Regions from separate parts of the Kribbella sp. NPDC051137 genome, predicted to be linked through region 2. Evidence: riboswitches for the same ligand, from Rfam matches in the RefSeq annotation. Region 2 holds a riboswitch; the other holds the start of a gene.
What was found. Region 2 has a riboswitch for glycine ahead of gcvP (aminomethyl-transferring glycine dehydrogenase). Riboswitches for the same ligand answer to the same signal wherever they lie in the genome.
Positions count from the first base shown of each region.

Region 1: another riboswitch for glycine. It lies ahead of AB0M51_RS19265 (L-serine ammonia-lyase); the one in region 2 lies ahead of gcvP (aminomethyl-transferring glycine dehydrogenase).

Region 1 covers NZ_JBFBBI010000003.1:847,321-855,163, reverse strand. Annotated here, with positions in the region: gene AB0M51_RS19270 (helix-turn-helix transcriptional regulator) at 16-846, opposite strand; gene AB0M51_RS19265 (L-serine ammonia-lyase) at 957-2,330, opposite strand; glycine riboswitch at 2,410-2,499, opposite strand; gene AB0M51_RS19260 (alpha/beta hydrolase) at 2,666-4,129, shown strand; gene AB0M51_RS19255 (hypothetical protein) at 4,143-4,370, opposite strand; gene AB0M51_RS19250 (aminopeptidase P family protein) at 4,548-5,975, opposite strand; gene AB0M51_RS19245 (GntR family transcriptional regulator) at 6,018-6,752, opposite strand; gene AB0M51_RS19240 (5-oxoprolinase subunit PxpA) at 6,832-7,584, shown strand; gene AB0M51_RS19235 (allophanate hydrolase subunit 1) at 7,584-7,843, shown strand, end outside.
Region 2 covers NZ_JBFBBI010000001.1:1,251,825-1,259,667, forward strand. Annotated here, with positions in the region: gene AB0M51_RS05920 (DUF881 domain-containing protein) at 1-316, shown strand, start outside; gene gcvH (glycine cleavage system protein GcvH) at 331-714, shown strand; gene AB0M51_RS05930 (FHA domain-containing protein) at 852-1,388, shown strand; gene AB0M51_RS05935 (MerR family transcriptional regulator) at 1,375-2,061, shown strand; gene AB0M51_RS05940 (bifunctional nuclease family protein) at 2,193-2,687, shown strand; gene AB0M51_RS05945 (MerR family transcriptional regulator) at 2,987-3,493, shown strand; gene AB0M51_RS05950 (dihydrodipicolinate synthase family protein) at 3,541-4,401, shown strand; glycine riboswitch at 4,418-4,507, shown strand; gene gcvP (aminomethyl-transferring glycine dehydrogenase) at 4,579-7,419, shown strand; gene AB0M51_RS05960 (serine hydrolase domain-containing protein) at 7,419-7,843, shown strand, end outside.

The DNA of each region.
Region 1 (7,843 bases), on a different contig from region 2:
TAGCAATGCGGTGCGTCAGCGGGTCAGCTCCTGCAGGCCGATCACCGACAACAACCGGAGCTTCTCGGCCGCCTCGCTGTTCGGCGCCGCGGTGTAGACGACGATCCGCAGATCGCTGCCCGGCACGGACAGCACGTCGCAGTCGATCGCGAACGTCCCGACCTCCGGATGCCGGACGACCTTCCGCTCGGACCGGTGGAACCCGATCACCGGCTGGTCCCACAGCACCGCGAACTCCGGTACGGCGCACAGCTCCTCGATCAGCGCCCGCAGATCCGGGTCGTGCGGGTACCGGGCGACCGACGCGCGCAGGTCCGTGACCATCGCGATTCGGAAGTCCCGCCGCTGCTCGGGCGTCTGCTCGAACCGGTCGCCGGGCATCAGGAAGTGCCGGTAGATGATGTTGCGCTGCCGGCCGTGCCACGGCGACGGGTCACCGGCGAGCGCGGCGAACATCGGGTTCCAGCTGATCGCCGTCCAGGCCGCGTCGCACACGCACAACGGCGCGCCGTCCAGCTGGTCGACGATCCGCTGCACCCCCGGCGGGACGTACGCCGAGATCCGCCCGGGCGACGGCTCCACCTCGCCGGCCAGCGCGAACAGATGGTTGCGCTCGGCATCGGACAGCCGGAGCGCCCGGGCCAGCGCGGTCAGCACCTGGGCGGACGGCGAGTCCGAGCGACCCTGTTCCAGCCGGACGATGTAGTCGACCGAGAGCCCGGCGAGCAGCGCCAGCTCCTCGCGCCGGAGGCCGGGCGCACGCCGGGTCCCGCCGGTCGGCAGCCCGACCTCGGCGGGCGTCACCCGGTCCCGCCAGGCATGCAACGTCTTCCCGAGCTCACCCATGCCGTCCAGTATTCCGCGCCGGACCCGGCACAGCCTGGTACTGCCGGTCCCTGGTGTCCCGCGCAGTTGATTCGTTGCTGAAGTTCGTTCGGGTGACGAGGCCGTGGTGATCAGCACTCGATGACGTTCACCGCGAGCCCGCCGCGGGAGGTCTCCTTGTACTTGACCTTCATGTCCCGGCCGGTCTCGCGCATCGTCTTGATCACCTTGTCGAGCGTGACCACGTGCACGCCGTCGCCGTGCATCGCCATCCGGGCCGCGTTGATCGCCTTCACCGACGCCATCGCGTTCCGCTCGATGCACGGGATCTGCACCAGCCCGCCGACCGGGTCGCAGGTCAGGCCGAGGTTGTGCTCCATCGCGATCTCCGCGGCGTTCTCGACCTGTTGCGGCGTACCGCCGAGCACCTCGCAGAGACCGGCGGCGGCCATCGAGCAGGCCGAGCCGACCTCGCCCTGGCAGCCGACCTCGGCGCCGGAGATCGAGGCGTTCTCCTTGTACAGCACACCGATCGCGCCGGCCGTCAGCAGGAACCGGACCGCGCCGTCGTCGGTCGCCCCGGGCACGAACCGCCGGTAGTAGTGCAGGACGGCCGGGATGATGCCGGCGGCACCGTTCGTCGGCGCGGTGACGATCCGCCCGCCGGACGCGTTCTGCTCGTTGACCGCGAGCGCGAACAGGTTCACCCAGTCCATCACCTTGAGCGGGTCGACCGACCACGGGTCCTGGCTGAGCTTGCGGTGCAGGGCGTGTGCGCGGCGCGGCACCTTCAGACCGCCGGGCAGGATGCCCTCGGTCTCGCAGCCCTCGCGGACGCAGTCCTGCATCACCTGCCAGATCCGCAGCAGTCCGTCGCGGATCTCGTCCTCGGTCCGCCAGGCCAGCTCGTTCGCGAGCATCACCTCGCTGACCGGCAGCTGCGACTCCCGGCACCGGTCGAGCAGCTCGGCGCCGGTGCTGAACGGGTACTTCAGCGGAGTGGTGTCCGGCACGATCCGGTCCCCCGCGGCGGCGTTCTCGTCGACCACGAAGCCGCCGCCGACCGAGTAGTACGTGCGTTCCCGCAGGACCGCGCCCTGGTCGTCGCGGGCGACGAAGATCATCCCGTTCGGGTGGTACGGGAGCGCCTTGCGGCGGTGCATCACCAGGTCGCGGTGCTCGTCGAACGCGATCTCCCGGACGCCAGCGAGCAGCAGCCGGCCGCGCTCGCGGATCGTCTCGACCCGGGCGTCGACGGAGTGCGTCACGATCGTCTCGGGGTCCTCGCCCTCGAGCCCGAGGATGACCGCCTTGTTGCTGCCGTGCCCGTGGCCGGTGGCCCCGAGCGACCCGAACAGCTGGGACTCGACGGTCGCCGTCGCGGCCAGCAGGCCGTCGTCGGCGAGGCCGAGTGCGAACGTGCGGGCGGCGCGCATCGGCCCCACGGTGTGGGAGCTCGACGGACCGATCCCGATACTGAACAGGTCGAAGACGCTGATCGCCATCGTGTGGAGGTTCCTTCCGGTCGCCGTTGACCGTTTGGTGTCCTCCCCGCTCTGTCAGACGGATGTCTTCCAGAGGTGCCTCGCCCGCGCGGTGAAGGTGCCTGAGAGATTCTTGGGGAGAGTTGCTCCTACGGCGCCCGGTGCCCCGGGACTCTCCCGCACGGGTTCATGCGGCTTGTTGAACTGACTGACGTTGTGGACGGTACGGCGGTCTGCGGGGCGCCGTCAATCCGGCCCTCGCCCCCGACCCTCACAAGCCCCCCACGCCGGGTTCGGGGTGCCGGCGGGGCTGGTCCCGGATGCCTGCAGCAAGCGATTGCCGAACGATCGTTCGCATGAAATTCATCCGACGCACCCTCGTGGGTGCCGCAGTACTCGGCATGGCGACCGTCGGGCTGACGACCGCCGCCTCGGCCGAGCCGCGCCTGCAGTGGACCGACTGCAAACCTGAAGGCAGAGACGATCCCGCCGAGGTGAAGGGATCACAGTGCGCGACCTTGCAGGTACCCGTCGACTGGCGGAACCCGGGCGGACCGACCTTCGGCCTCGCAGTGGCGAGGCGGCAGGCAGCGGCGCCCGGTGAGCGGGTGGGCGTGCTCGTGTTCGGGCCGGGCGGCCCCGGTGACTCCGGGGTCGATCGGATCAAGACCGGGATGTCGCGGTTCAGCGCCGAACTGCAGGACCGCTTCGACATCGTCAGCTTCGACCCGCGCGGCGTCGGACGCAGTAACCCGGTGAAGTGCTCGGCCGAGCTCCTCGCGAAGCAGCCGTCGCCGATCATCAGGAGCGCGGCCGGCTTCACCGGGACGATCAGCTACAACCGGCAGCTCGCCACGGACTGCCGCGAGCACACCGGTCCGGTGTACGACCACCTCGACACCTGGCAGACGGTGCGCGACCTCGACGCCGTCCGGCAGGCGCTTGGTGAGTCCACGATCTCGTTCCACGGCAGCTCGTACGGCACCGTGCTCGGTGGACAGTATGCCGAGACGTATCCGGGCCGGGTCCGCGCGATGGTCCTGGAAGGTATCAGCGACCACAGTGCCTCCCCGACCCGCAAGTTCCTCGACCAGCAGGCGGAAGCGGCGCAGGACTCGTTCAGCGAGTTCGTGAAGTGGTGCGACGCGACGGACACCTGTGCGCTGCACGGCCGCGACATCCACACCCTGTGGGCGGGCCTGCTCGCTCGGGCGGACCGCGGCGCGGTGCCGGACCCGCAGCACCCGACCGTCCCCATCACGCCGTTCAACCTGAGCTTCAGGGCGTTCAAGTTGCTCTACGACCCGGAGTGGGCGGCTCTTGCCGACATGTTGAAGCAGCTGGACACCAGTGCCCCGCCGACCGGTCAGGCACCGACCCCGACGGGGTTGGCGTCGTACCCGCTGGCGGTGTTCTGCCAGGACTGGAACCTCCCGGTGCGCTCCTACCGGGAGTACGCCGCTCAGCTCGACCGGCTGGCCCGGAACAATCCGGACATGCGCTACCCGGGCCAGCTGATGGCCGTGTCGATCTGTCTCGGCCAGCCGCCGGCTAACAACCCGCAGCACGTTCTGGATGTCCGGGACCTCAGGACACCGATCCTGCTCGCGGGCACGGTCCACGATCCGGCGACCGGCTACAACTGGGCCCGGAGCGTGGCACGCCAGCTCGGCAAGAACGGCGTACTCGTCACGTACGAAGGCTGGGGGCACGGCAGTTACAGCACGAGCGCCTGCATGCGGTCGACGATCGACGACTACCTGACCGCGCGGGACGTACCGAAGCGCGGCAGCAGCTGCGCCGCCGTATCCCCGACCTGATCGGTCTGATCCGTCAGACCGGGACGCCGGTGATTTCCAGCACCCGGTCCAGCTGATCGCCGCGGACCAGCCGGCCGGACATCAGCCGGAGCTCGGTACAGGCCGTCTCCAGCGCCTGCCCCTGGCTCCGGCAGTTGTCGACGTACCAGAACGGATCGTCCGGTTGCGGATCGTCGGCGTCGTCGATGTCGGCGTACCAATGCCGGTCGCCGCAGTTCATTACGCGCACCCGTAGGTTCATGATGACTACTCCCCGTACCCGGGGATGCCGGGTCCCCCTGGCCCGGTCGAGGCCGCCTCGGCTTGGCGCGTGGTACGTGGCCCCCCACTGCCACGCGCCGAGCCGAGATCAGCCCTCCCCCGCCCTGTACATCGTGGGGCGACGGCGAACGTTACTGTTCGTGATCGGTAATCTTGATTACTTCCCGAGATGCGAGCGGGTCCACTGCTCCAGCCCGTCGGTGGTGATCGGCAGGTCCTCGGTGAGGATCTCCAGCCGGTCCTCGTGCACCACCACGTTGTCCTCGATCCGGATCCCGATCCCGCGCAGCTCGGGCGGCACGGTCTCGTCGTTCGGGTGGAAGTACAGGCCCGGCTCGACCGCGAGCGCCATCCCCGCCTCGATGGTGCCGGCGAAGTAGGCCTCCGGCCGGGACGCGTCGCAGTCGTGGACGTCGAGGCCGATGTAGTGGCCGGTGCCGCAGACGATGTACCGGCGGTGCTGCTGGCCGTCCGGGCCGAGCAGCTCGTCCATCGAGACGTCCAGCAGGCCCCAGTCCCGCAGGCCCTCGGCCAGCACCCGCAACGCCTCGTGCTGGAAGGCGCGGTACGGCGCCCCGACCTTGACCGCCTCCAGCGAGGCGAGCTGCGCCTTGTGCACCAGGTCGTGCACCTGCCGCTGTGCCGCCGTGTACTCGCCGGTGGCCGGGAACGTCCGGGTCACGTCGGCGGTGTAGAGCGTGCGGGTCTCGACGCCGGCGTCGAGCAGAATCACGTCGCCCTCGTTCACCGGGCCGTCGTTGCGGACCCAGTGCAGCACCGGCGCGTGGTTGCCAGCGGCAACGATCGACGCGTAGCCGACGCCGTTGCCCGCGGTCCGCGCGCGCCGGTCGAAGGTGCCCTGCAGCCAGCGCTCACCGCCGCCGCGGATCGCCTCCGGCAGCTCGCTCGCGACGTCGCCGAACGCCAGCACGCTGGCCGCGACCGCCTCGCGGAGCTGGTCGAGCTCCCAGTCGTCCTTGATCCGGCGCAGCTCGGCGATGCTCTGCCGCAGCGCGTTGCCGTCGGTGGGCGACGTCCGGACCAGGGCGTCCAGCATCGGCTCCACTCCGGGCACCGACAGCATGAACGGTACGGCGCCGCGCACCGCGGCGGGCAGCTCGTCGAGCGGGCGGCAGGCGATCTGCAGCGCGTCCGACCAGTCCTTCAGGCCCGGCACCGGCCCGATCCACAGCTCACCGTCGCGCGCGTTCGCGAAGAAGTCCGCCTCGTCCGGGCCTGCGGTCTCGCGCAGGTACAGCGTCGCGTCGCCGTCGCCGGAGATGACCAGGACCGCGCCCTCGGCCTGGCAGCCGGTCAGCCAGACGAAGTCGCTGTCCGCGCGGAACTGGTAGTCGGTGTCGTTCGACCGGACCGGGGCCCGGCCCGCGCCGAGCGCGATCCGGCGGCCCGGCAGTGCCGCGGCGAGCTTCCGCCGGTGCTCCGCGGCCGCCTCCGCGAGCCCCTCCGGCACCGCCACCGACCGGTCGACCGGCCCCCAGCCGCGGGAGATGAAGTCCCGGAATCCCTTGGCGTCGATCGGGCGGTAGGACTTCGGCGTCTGGTCGGTCCGGGCGTCATCGGTCATGACCTGTACTCCCCTTTGCTGCTGACGGTTTGACTCATCAACTCAGGTGGCGGCCGGGGTTTGCAAGCCCTTATCCCGGAAGGCGGCCAGGATGCCGTGCTCGGAGTCGAGGAGGTACTGGTGCAGGTCCTCGGCGGCCTCGTCGTACTTGCGGGCCTCGAGCAGTTCGAGCAGGCCGCGGTTCCGCTCGATGTACGGCTCGTGCAGCTCGCGCGGCGCCGCGATCACGTGGAACAGCAGCCGCAGTTCGGCGAGCAGCCGGCCGGTCATCGCGTCCATCCGCGAGCTGTCGGCCAGGCCGATCAGGTGCTCGTGGAAGCGCATGTTCGCCGTACCCACGGCCGGCCAGCGGTCCGCCCGGGCGGCGGCCTCGGCCACCTCGACGTCGTCGTGCAGCGGCTCCAGGCGGCTCGCGGGCAGCTCCGGGTCGCGCCCGGACAGCCCGCGGACAACGTCCACCTCGAGGACGCGGCGCAGCCGGTAGAGGTCGATCACGTCCTGCTCGCCGAGCTCCGGGACGAACACGCCGCGGTGCAGCTTGTAGACCAGCAGGCCTTCGTGGGTGAGCAGCCGGAAGGCCTCGCGGAGCGTGTTCCGGCTGACCTCCAGGACCTCGGTCAGCTCGACCTCGGACAGCTGCGCGCCGGGCGGCAGCGCACCCTCGGTGATGCTGCGCCGCAGGATGTCGGCAGCACGCTCCGCCGAGCTGCTCCGGTCCAGCCGCGCGACGTCGGCGGCGACGGTCCGCAGCCAGGCCTGGCGGCCGGTCTCAGTCATCTCTGCATCATCCCAGGTGGGCGGAAAAAGTGGAACAAGGCTCTTGCAGGATTGTTCAACAATCCCTACGCTCGGGCTCATGGACCTCAACGCGGACATGGGCGAGGGCTTCGGTTGCTGGTCGATGGGTGACGACTCGGCGCTGCTCGAGGTCGTGACCAGCGCGAACGTGGCCTGTGGGTTCCACGCCGGGGACCCGTCGATCATGCGCCGGGTGACGGCCGAGGCGGTCGAGCGCGGCGTCGCCATCGGCGCCCACGTCGGATACGCCGACAAGGCCGGCTTCGGACGGCGCCACGTGGACGTCGCCCCGGACGTGCTGCGCGACGAGGTGCTGTACCAGATCGGCGCCCTGGATGCCTTCGCACGGATCGCGGGCGGCCAGGTCCGGTACGTGAAGCCGCACGGGGCGCTCTACAACACGATCGGCCACCACATGGAGCAGGCCACCGCCGTGGTGACCGCGGTCGCCGAGTACGACCGGACGCTCCCGGTCCTCGGCCTGCCCGGCTCCGCGTGGCTTCGGCTGGCCGCCGAGGCCGGCCTGAGCGTCGTGCACGAGGCGTTCGCGGACCGTGCGTACACACCGTCCGGCACGTTGGTTCCGCGGCGCGAGGCCGGCTCCGTGCTGCACGACGCGGACGAGATCGCGACCCGGTGCACGGCGATGGCGACCGGGCGGGCGATCCGCGACCACTCCGGCGGCTCGTTCGTCGTCGAAGCGGCGTCGATCTGCGTCCACGGCGACACTCCGGGGGCTGTCGAGATCGCGCGGCGCGTGCGCGGCGCGCTGGAGGGAGCGGGCGTGCCGGTGCGCCCGTTCACGGGCTGATGCGGATTCTCCCTTCGGGTCAGCAGGCCGTGCTGGTGGAGCTGGACGACCTCGACGAGGTCCTCGGGTACTACGCCGCACTGACCGCCGATCCGCCGGCCGGCGTCGTCGACATCGTCCCGGCCGCGCGGACGATCCTGGTCACCACGAGCGGCAGTACGACCGCCTTGTCGCACGCTCTCCGGCGCCTCACCCCCGCCCGGGACCGCCGGACCGCCGGGGACCTGATCGGCATCCCGGTCGTGTACGACGGCGAGGA
Region 2 (7,843 bases):
GCGTGACGCCGGTGCCGAGGCGATCCAGCTCAACGGATCGGTCCGCGTGGTGGCCAGTACGGACTTCGTGGACGACCCGCCGGGGATCCAGGCCGACGGCCAGAAGCTGACCTCGCCGTACGTCATCGAGGCGATCGGGGAGTCCCACAACCTGGCCGAGGCGGCCAACTTCCCGGGCGGACTGGTGAGTGAGGTGACCGGTCCGCAGATCGGCGGCACCGCCGAGGTCAACGAGGAAAGCAGCCTGTCGATCACTGCCTTGCACGCCGCGGACGAGCATCGTTACGCTCGCCCGGCGCCCAGCCCGACGAAGTAGAAACGAGGACAAAGGTGTACCCCGAAGACCTGAAGTACACGGCCGAGCACGAGTGGGTGAAGGCCGGCGAGGACGGGCCCGTGCGGGTCGGCATCACCGACTTCGCGCAGGACCAGCTCGGTGACATCGTGTACGTGCAGCTGCCGGAGGTCGGCAGTGCGGTGCGGGCCGGCGACGCCTGTGGGGAGCTGGAGTCGACGAAGAGCGTCAGCGACCTGTTCGCCCCGGTGAACGGCACCGTGACCGCCGTCAACGAGGCGCTGGCCGACCAGCCGGACCTGGTGAACAGCGACCCGTACGGCGAGGGCTGGCTGCTCGACATCGACGTCGAGGACGCCGCCGAGGTGACCGCGCTGATGGACGCGGACGCCTACCAGGGCCAGCTCGACCAGAGCTGACGACAGACTGATAGCGTTACGGGCCTCAACCGCCGGTCGAGGGTTGAGGTCCCTCAGCTTGTTCCAGCACGTCACACTGTCAATACGGGGTCTATCGAAAACGTCGCCGGACCACCGGCGATCGGGAGGATCACAGCATGCCGTTCTGCAACCAGTGCGGGCACGAGAACTCCGAGGGCAGCCGGTTCTGCTCGCAGTGCGGAGCGATGCTGCCTGGCGCGGACCGCCCGGCGGCAGCTCCGGCGTCCCAGCCCGGCCAGCCGGGCGTTACCGACACCGCGATGCTGACCCCGATCGGCGCCGAGCCCGAGCCGGAGCAGACCGGTGAGCCGCTGACCGCCGACGACCAGGCCGCCGTCGGCGCGCTGCCGGCCGGTGCCGCCCTGCTGATCGTCCAGCGCGGGCCGAACGCGGGCAGCCGGTTCCTGCTCGACGTCGACGTGGTCACCGCCGGCCGGCACCCGGACAGCGACATCTTCCTGGACGACGTGACGGTGTCCCGCCGGCACGCCGAGTTCCGCCGCGACGCGTACGGCGTGAAGGTCCGCGACGTCGGCAGCCTGAACGGTACGTACGTGAACCGGGACCGGATCGACGAGGTCCAGCTGAACAACGGCGACGAGGTCCAGATCGGCAAGTACCGGCTGGTGTACTACGCCAGTGGCCAAGCCTGAGCCGTCCGGCGGCAGCCGCGGCATCGGTGAGGTGCTGCAGCTTCTGCAGGCCGAGTTCGCCGACGTCACGATCTCCAAGATCCGTTTCCTGGAGGCGGAGGGACTCGTGACGCCGGCCCGGACCGCGTCCGGGTACCGGAAGTTCAGCGCCGCGGACGTCGACCGGCTGCGGTACGTACTGACCGCGCAGCGCGACCAGTACCTGCCGCTCAAGGTGATCAAGGAACACCTCGGCGCGATCGATCGCGGTCTGCGGCCCGCCGCGGCGGGTCCGCCGGTCGCGCCGACGTCGTTGCCGCAGACCCCCGGTCAGCCGGTCGCCGACGACTTCGATGCCACCGGCACCGAACTGCGGCTGACCCGGGACGAGCTGCGGACCGCGGCCGGCGTACCGGCGGCGTTGCTCGACGAGCTGGAGAGCCACGGCCTGGTGGTGGCCACCGGCAACCACTACGGCGGGGACGCGATCGTGATCGCGAAGGTCGCGGCCGAGCTGGCGGCGTACGGCCTGGAGCCCCGGCACCTGCGGGCGTTCCGGACCGCGGCGGACCGCGAGGTCGGCCTGATCGAGCAGGTCACCGGGCCGCGGCGGACCGAGCAGACCGCGGAGCTGGCCGCGCTGACTGTGCGGCTGCACACAGCGCTGGTCCGCTCACGGCTGCCGCGCTCCTAGCTCGCCTCCTGACTCGCGCGTGACTTGTGGCCTGGCTCGTCGCCGGCTCGTTGCTGGCTCGTCCACGGGGTTGTCCACTGGCCGAACCCCGCGGGCCTGCCCGGGGCTTCGGCTCGGAGTAGGCTGGTGGCGTGCGCGAAGTCGACGTGGTCGGAGTCCGGGTGGAGATGCCCTCGAGTCAGCCGATCGTGCTGCTCCGGGAGGTCGGAGGTGAGCGGTACCTGCCGATCTGGATCGGAGCGGCCGAGGCGAGTGCGATCGCGTTCGCCCAGCAGGGCATGGAGCCGCCCCGGCCGCTGACCCACGACCTGTTCGCGGAGACCATCCGGGTGCTCGGGCACACGCTCAGCCAGGTCCGGATCGTGAACCTGACCGACGGCATCTTCGAGGCGATCCTGGTGTTCGACGACCAGACCGAGATCTCGGCGCGGCCGTCGGACTCGATCGCGATCGCGCTGCGCACCGGCACGCCGGTGTTCTGCACCGAGGAGATCCTCGCCGAGGCCGGGATCCCGGTCCCGGAGAGTGAAACCAACGGTACCGACGAGGTGCAGGAGGAAGAGGAGGTCGAGCGGTTCCGGGAGTTCCTGGACCAGGTGACCCCGGAGGACTTCGACAAGAGCTGACCGCGGTCGGACGAGTCACCCGGACAAGAGCTGCTAGGTAACGATTCGTACGGCGGTCGCGACACGCTCGCGGCTCGGTGCGGTTGTCGTTGACCCGCCTCGGGCGGCGGCTTACCGTGAAGAAGTCGTGGGGTGCTGTGACTCCACGGAGATGGCTCGTTCCAGTCGGTATCCAGGGAGGCTCAGGCGTGACACGCACCGGGGACACGGATCTGACGCAGTCGGCTTCCGACGCGCACGCCGAGGCGGCTGAGACTGCCGGCGTTCAGGGTCTGCTGTTCGACGACGACCTGCGGCCGATGCCGGAGGACGTCGGGTTCCGGGGTCCGACGGCCTGCGCCGCGGCCGGGATCACGTACCGGCAGCTCGACTACTGGGCCCGCACCGGCCTGGTCTCTCCGTCGGTCCGTCCGGCGACGGGCTCCGGGACGCAGCGGCTGTACGGCTTCCGTGACGTGCTGTTGCTGAAAGTGATCAAGCGGCTGCTGGACGCCGGGATCTCGCTGCAGCAGATCCGGACCGCGATCGCGCACCTGAGCAAGCGCGGCTTCGACGACCTGACCCAGATCACGCTGATGAGCGACGGCGCGTCCGTGTACATGTGCACCTCGCCCGACGAGGTCATCGATCTGCTGGCCGGCGGCCAGGGCGTGTTCGGGATCGCGCTCGGCGGCGTCTGGCGGGAGGTCGAGGGCTCGCTGTCCGAGCTGCCGACCGAGCGTGCCGACGGCCACGACGACGAGGGTTCCGACGGCCACGCGGGTGACGAACTCGCCGCGCGGCGTCGCGCCCGGATGACCGGCTGACGTAGCTTTCCGCTGTGCGCCCACTCACTGCAGACACGCTCCGCGGTGTGTGGGCGACTTTGTTGTTACCGCTGAATGCGGACGACTCGATCGACTTCCGGCGGTTGGAGTCTCAGGCCCAGGCTCTGGGTGAGACTTCAGTTGCCGGGGTGTATGCGCACGGGACGGCGGGGGAGTTCCAGACCCTCACCGAGGACGAGTTCGACCGGGTGAACAGCATCCTGGCCGCGGTGGCGAAGCCGTTCCAGATCGGTGCCAGTCATCCGTCGGCGCAGGTGCAGCTGGACCGCGTCGAGCGAGCCGCGAAGTTCGCGCCCGGAGCCATCCAGGTCATTGCCCCGGACTGGTTGCCTCTGAATCCCACCGAGTTGCTGACCTTCCTGCAGCGGGTGGCTGACGTGGCGGGGGACGTGCCGCTGGTGTTGTACAACCCGCCGCATGCGAAGACCGCTGTCTCGCCGCAGCAGTTGTGCCAGTTGGCAGCGGCAGTGCCGAGTCTGATCGGACTGAAGACGGCCGGCGGTGACAGAGCGTGGTTCGACCAGGCCCTGCAGTCGGGGCTGGCGATCTTCGTACCGGGTCATTTCCTGGCGAGTATGTCGCTACTCGGCGCACACGGCAGCTACTCGAACGTGGCAGCGCTCTCCCCGAACGGTGCGGTCGCCACCGCGCACGACCTCGACGTCGAGCAGCGGATCGCCGAGTTCTTCGCGGCGCACGTCGTACCGCTGCAGCAGGCCGGTCTGTCGAATCCGGCGCTGGACAAGTTCCTTGCCGCGGTCGGCGGCTGGGCGGATGCCGGGACGCGGGTGCGCTGGCCGATGCAGGCGGCGACCGAGGACCAGGTGGCGGCGGCACGCCCGGCCGCGCGGAACCTGCTGCCCGAACTGTTCCGGGATTCCTGGTAGCCTCGAGACCAGCCGTTCACCGCACTCGGGAGAGACCCGTGTCATCGGGCGCCGAAGGGGCAATTCCTCCCCGGAACCTCTCAGGCCCATGGACCGAGTGTCACAGGCGACTCTGGAGCGTTCGCGCGTGACAGAGGGGGAGGCCACCGGCAGCGACAGTCAGCATCGGAGCCTCTAGTGAACGACACCCCTCAGCTTTCCGCGACGTTCGCGGACCGGCACATCGGCCCGCGCCCGGACGAGATCACCCGGATGGTCCAGCTCCTCGGGTACGACGACGTCGACGCGCTCGTGGACGCGGCCGTCCCGGCGTCGATCCGCTCCACCGAGGCGATGCACCTGCCGGAGCCCGCCTCCGAGGTGGACGCGCTGACCGAGCTCCGCCAACTGGCCGGCCGGAACACGATCGCCACCTCGATGATCGGCCAGGGGTACTACGGAACGTTCACGCCGTCGGTGATCGTCCGCCGCCTGGTCGAGAACCCGGCCTGGTACACCGCGTACACGCCGTACCAGCCGGAGATCTCCCAGGGCCGCCTCGAGGCGCTGCTGAACTTCCAGACCGTGGTCTCCGACCTGACCGGCCTGCCGACCGCGAACGCGTCGCTTCTCGACGAAGGCACGGCCGCCGCCGAGGCGATGACGCTCGCGCACCGGTCCAACAAGAAGAGTAAGTCCGACCGCTTCCTCGTCGACGCCGACACCTTCGCGCAGACGATCGCCGTGGTGAAGACCCGGGCCGAGGCGCTCGGGATCGAGGTCGTCGTCGCGGACACCACCGACGGTCTGCCCGAAGGCGACTTCTTCGGCGTCCTGGTGCAGTACCCGGGCTCGAACGGCGTGGTCCGCGACCTGAAGCCGCTCGTCGAGGCCGCCCACGAGCGCGACGTCCTGGTCGCGGTCGCCTCCGACCTGCTCGCGCTGACGGTGCTCGAGGCGCCGGGCGAGGCGGGCGCCGACATCGTCATCGGATCCTCGCAGCGCTTCGGCGTACCGCTGTTCTACGGCGGCCCGCACGCCGGGTTCATGTCCGTCCGGACCGGCCTCGAGCGGTCGCTGCCCGGCCGCCTGGTCGGCGTCTCCGTCGACGCGGACGGCGCCCCGGCGTACCGGCTCGCGCTGCAGACGCGGGAGCAGCACATCCGCCGCGAGAAGGCGACGTCGAACATCTGTACCGCGCAGGTCCTGCTGGCGGTCGTCGCGTCGATGTACGCCGTCTACCACGGCCCGGAGGGGCTGCGGGCGATCGCGGAGCGTGTGCACGCGTACGCCGGGAAGCTGGCCGCCTCGCTGCGTGCGAGCGGGGTCGAGGTCGTGCACAACGACTTCTTCGACACCGTGCTCGCCCGGGTCCCGGGCCGCGCCGCGGACGTCGTCGACGCCGCCCGGCAGAACGGGATCTGGCTGCGGCTGGTGGACGCGGACCACGTCGGGATCTCCTGCGACGAGAAGACCGACGTCGCCACGCTGACCCGGGTCTGCCAGTCCTTCGGCGGCCAGTACGACGACACGCTCGGCGCCGCGGCGCTCGCCGTACCGCGGACCACCGAGTACCTGACGCACCCGGTGTTCAACACGCACCGGTCCGAGACGGCGATGCTGCGGTACCTGCGCAAGCTGTCCGACAAGGACTACGCGCTGGACCGCGGGATGATCCCGCTCGGGTCCTGCACGATGAAGCTGAACGCGACCACCGAGATGGAGCCGGTTACCTGGCCGGAGTTCGCGGACCTGCACCCGTTCGCGCCGATCGAGGACGCGGCCGGGTACGTGAAGCTGATCGGGCAGCTGGAGCGCTGGCTGGCCGAGGTGACCGGGTACGCGAAGGTCTCGATCCAGCCGAACGCGGGCTCGCAGGGTGAGCTGGCCGGCCTGCTCGCGATCCGCGGGTACCACCGCGCCCAGGGCGACACCGACCGCAACGTCTGCCTGATCCCGGCGTCCGCGCACGGCACCAACGCGGCGTCCGCGGTGATGGCCGGGATGAAGGTCGTCGTTGTCAAGGGCAACGACGACGGCACGATCAACCTGGACGACCTGCGCGCGAAGGCCGCCGAGCACGCCGCCAAGCTCGCCGCGATCATGATCACGTACCCGTCCACGCACGGCGTGTACGAGGAGAGCGTCCGTGAGGTGTGCCAGGTGGTCCACGATCACGGCGGCCAGGTGTACGTCGACGGCGCGAACCTGAACGCACTGCTCGGGCTCGCGAAGCCGGGCGAGTTCGGCGGCGACGTCAGCCATCTGAACCTGCACAAGACGTTCTGCATCCCGCACGGCGGCGGCGGCCCGGGCGTCGGGCCGGTCGCGGTCGCGGCACACCTGGCGCCGTACCTGCCGAACCACCCGCTGCTCGACCAGGCCGGTCCGGAGTCGGGCGTCGGCCCGATCAGCGCGGCGCCGTTCGGTTCGGCGGGCGTGCTGGCGATCTCGTGGGCGTACATCCGGATGATGGGCGCGGAGGGTCTGACCGAGGCGACCAAGGCCGCCGTACTGACCGCGAACTACGTGGCCAAGCGCCTCGAGGGCGCGTTCCCGGTGCTCTACACCGGTGAGAACGGCCTGGTGGCGCACGAGTGCATCCTCGACCTGCGCCCGATGACCAAGGAGACCGGCATCACCGTCGACGACGTCGCGAAGCGGCTGATCGACTACGGTTTCCACGCGCCGACGATGTCGTTCCCGGTGGCCGGCACGCTGATGGTCGAGCCGACCGAGTCCGAGGACCTGGGCGAGCTCGACCGGTTCTGCGACGCGATGATCGCGATCCGGCACGAGATCGACCGGGTCGCCGCGGGCGAGTGGCCGGCCGCCGACAACCCGCTGGTGAACGCCCCGCACACCGCCGAGTCGGTGATCAACGACAAGTGGGAACACGCTTACACTCGCGAGGAGGCCGCGTTCCCGCGCTCGGTGGACCGCACCTCGAAGTACTGGCCGCCGGTCCGCCGCATCGACGGCGCCTACGGCGACCGCAACCTCATCTGCTCCTGCCCAGCCCCGGAGGCCTTCGAGTAATGACCCTGCGCTCTGACACCGCCGCAGCCCTGTACGCCGAGGTTGCGGCGGCGCAGGGGGAGACGAAGGTGCCGTCGGTGAACGCCGGGGTGCTGCGGGACGGGTCGTTGGTGTGGACGGGGGCCCGGGGGCGGTTCGCGACCGCGGACGGTGGGTTGCCGGGGGCGGACGTTCAGTACCGGATCGGGTCGATCACCAAGACGTTGACGGCGGTGCTGGTCATGCAGTGCCGGGACGACGGGTTGCTGTCGCTGAACGATGCCGTCGGCAAGCATCTGCCGGGGATCGCGTTCGGGGACCGGACGATCCGGCAGTTGCTCGCGCACAGCGGCGGGATGAACGCCGAGCCCGAGGGCCCTTGGTGGGAGCGGAACCCGGGTGTGTCGTTCGACGAGCTGACCGCGGCGATGGACGACGCGCAGGC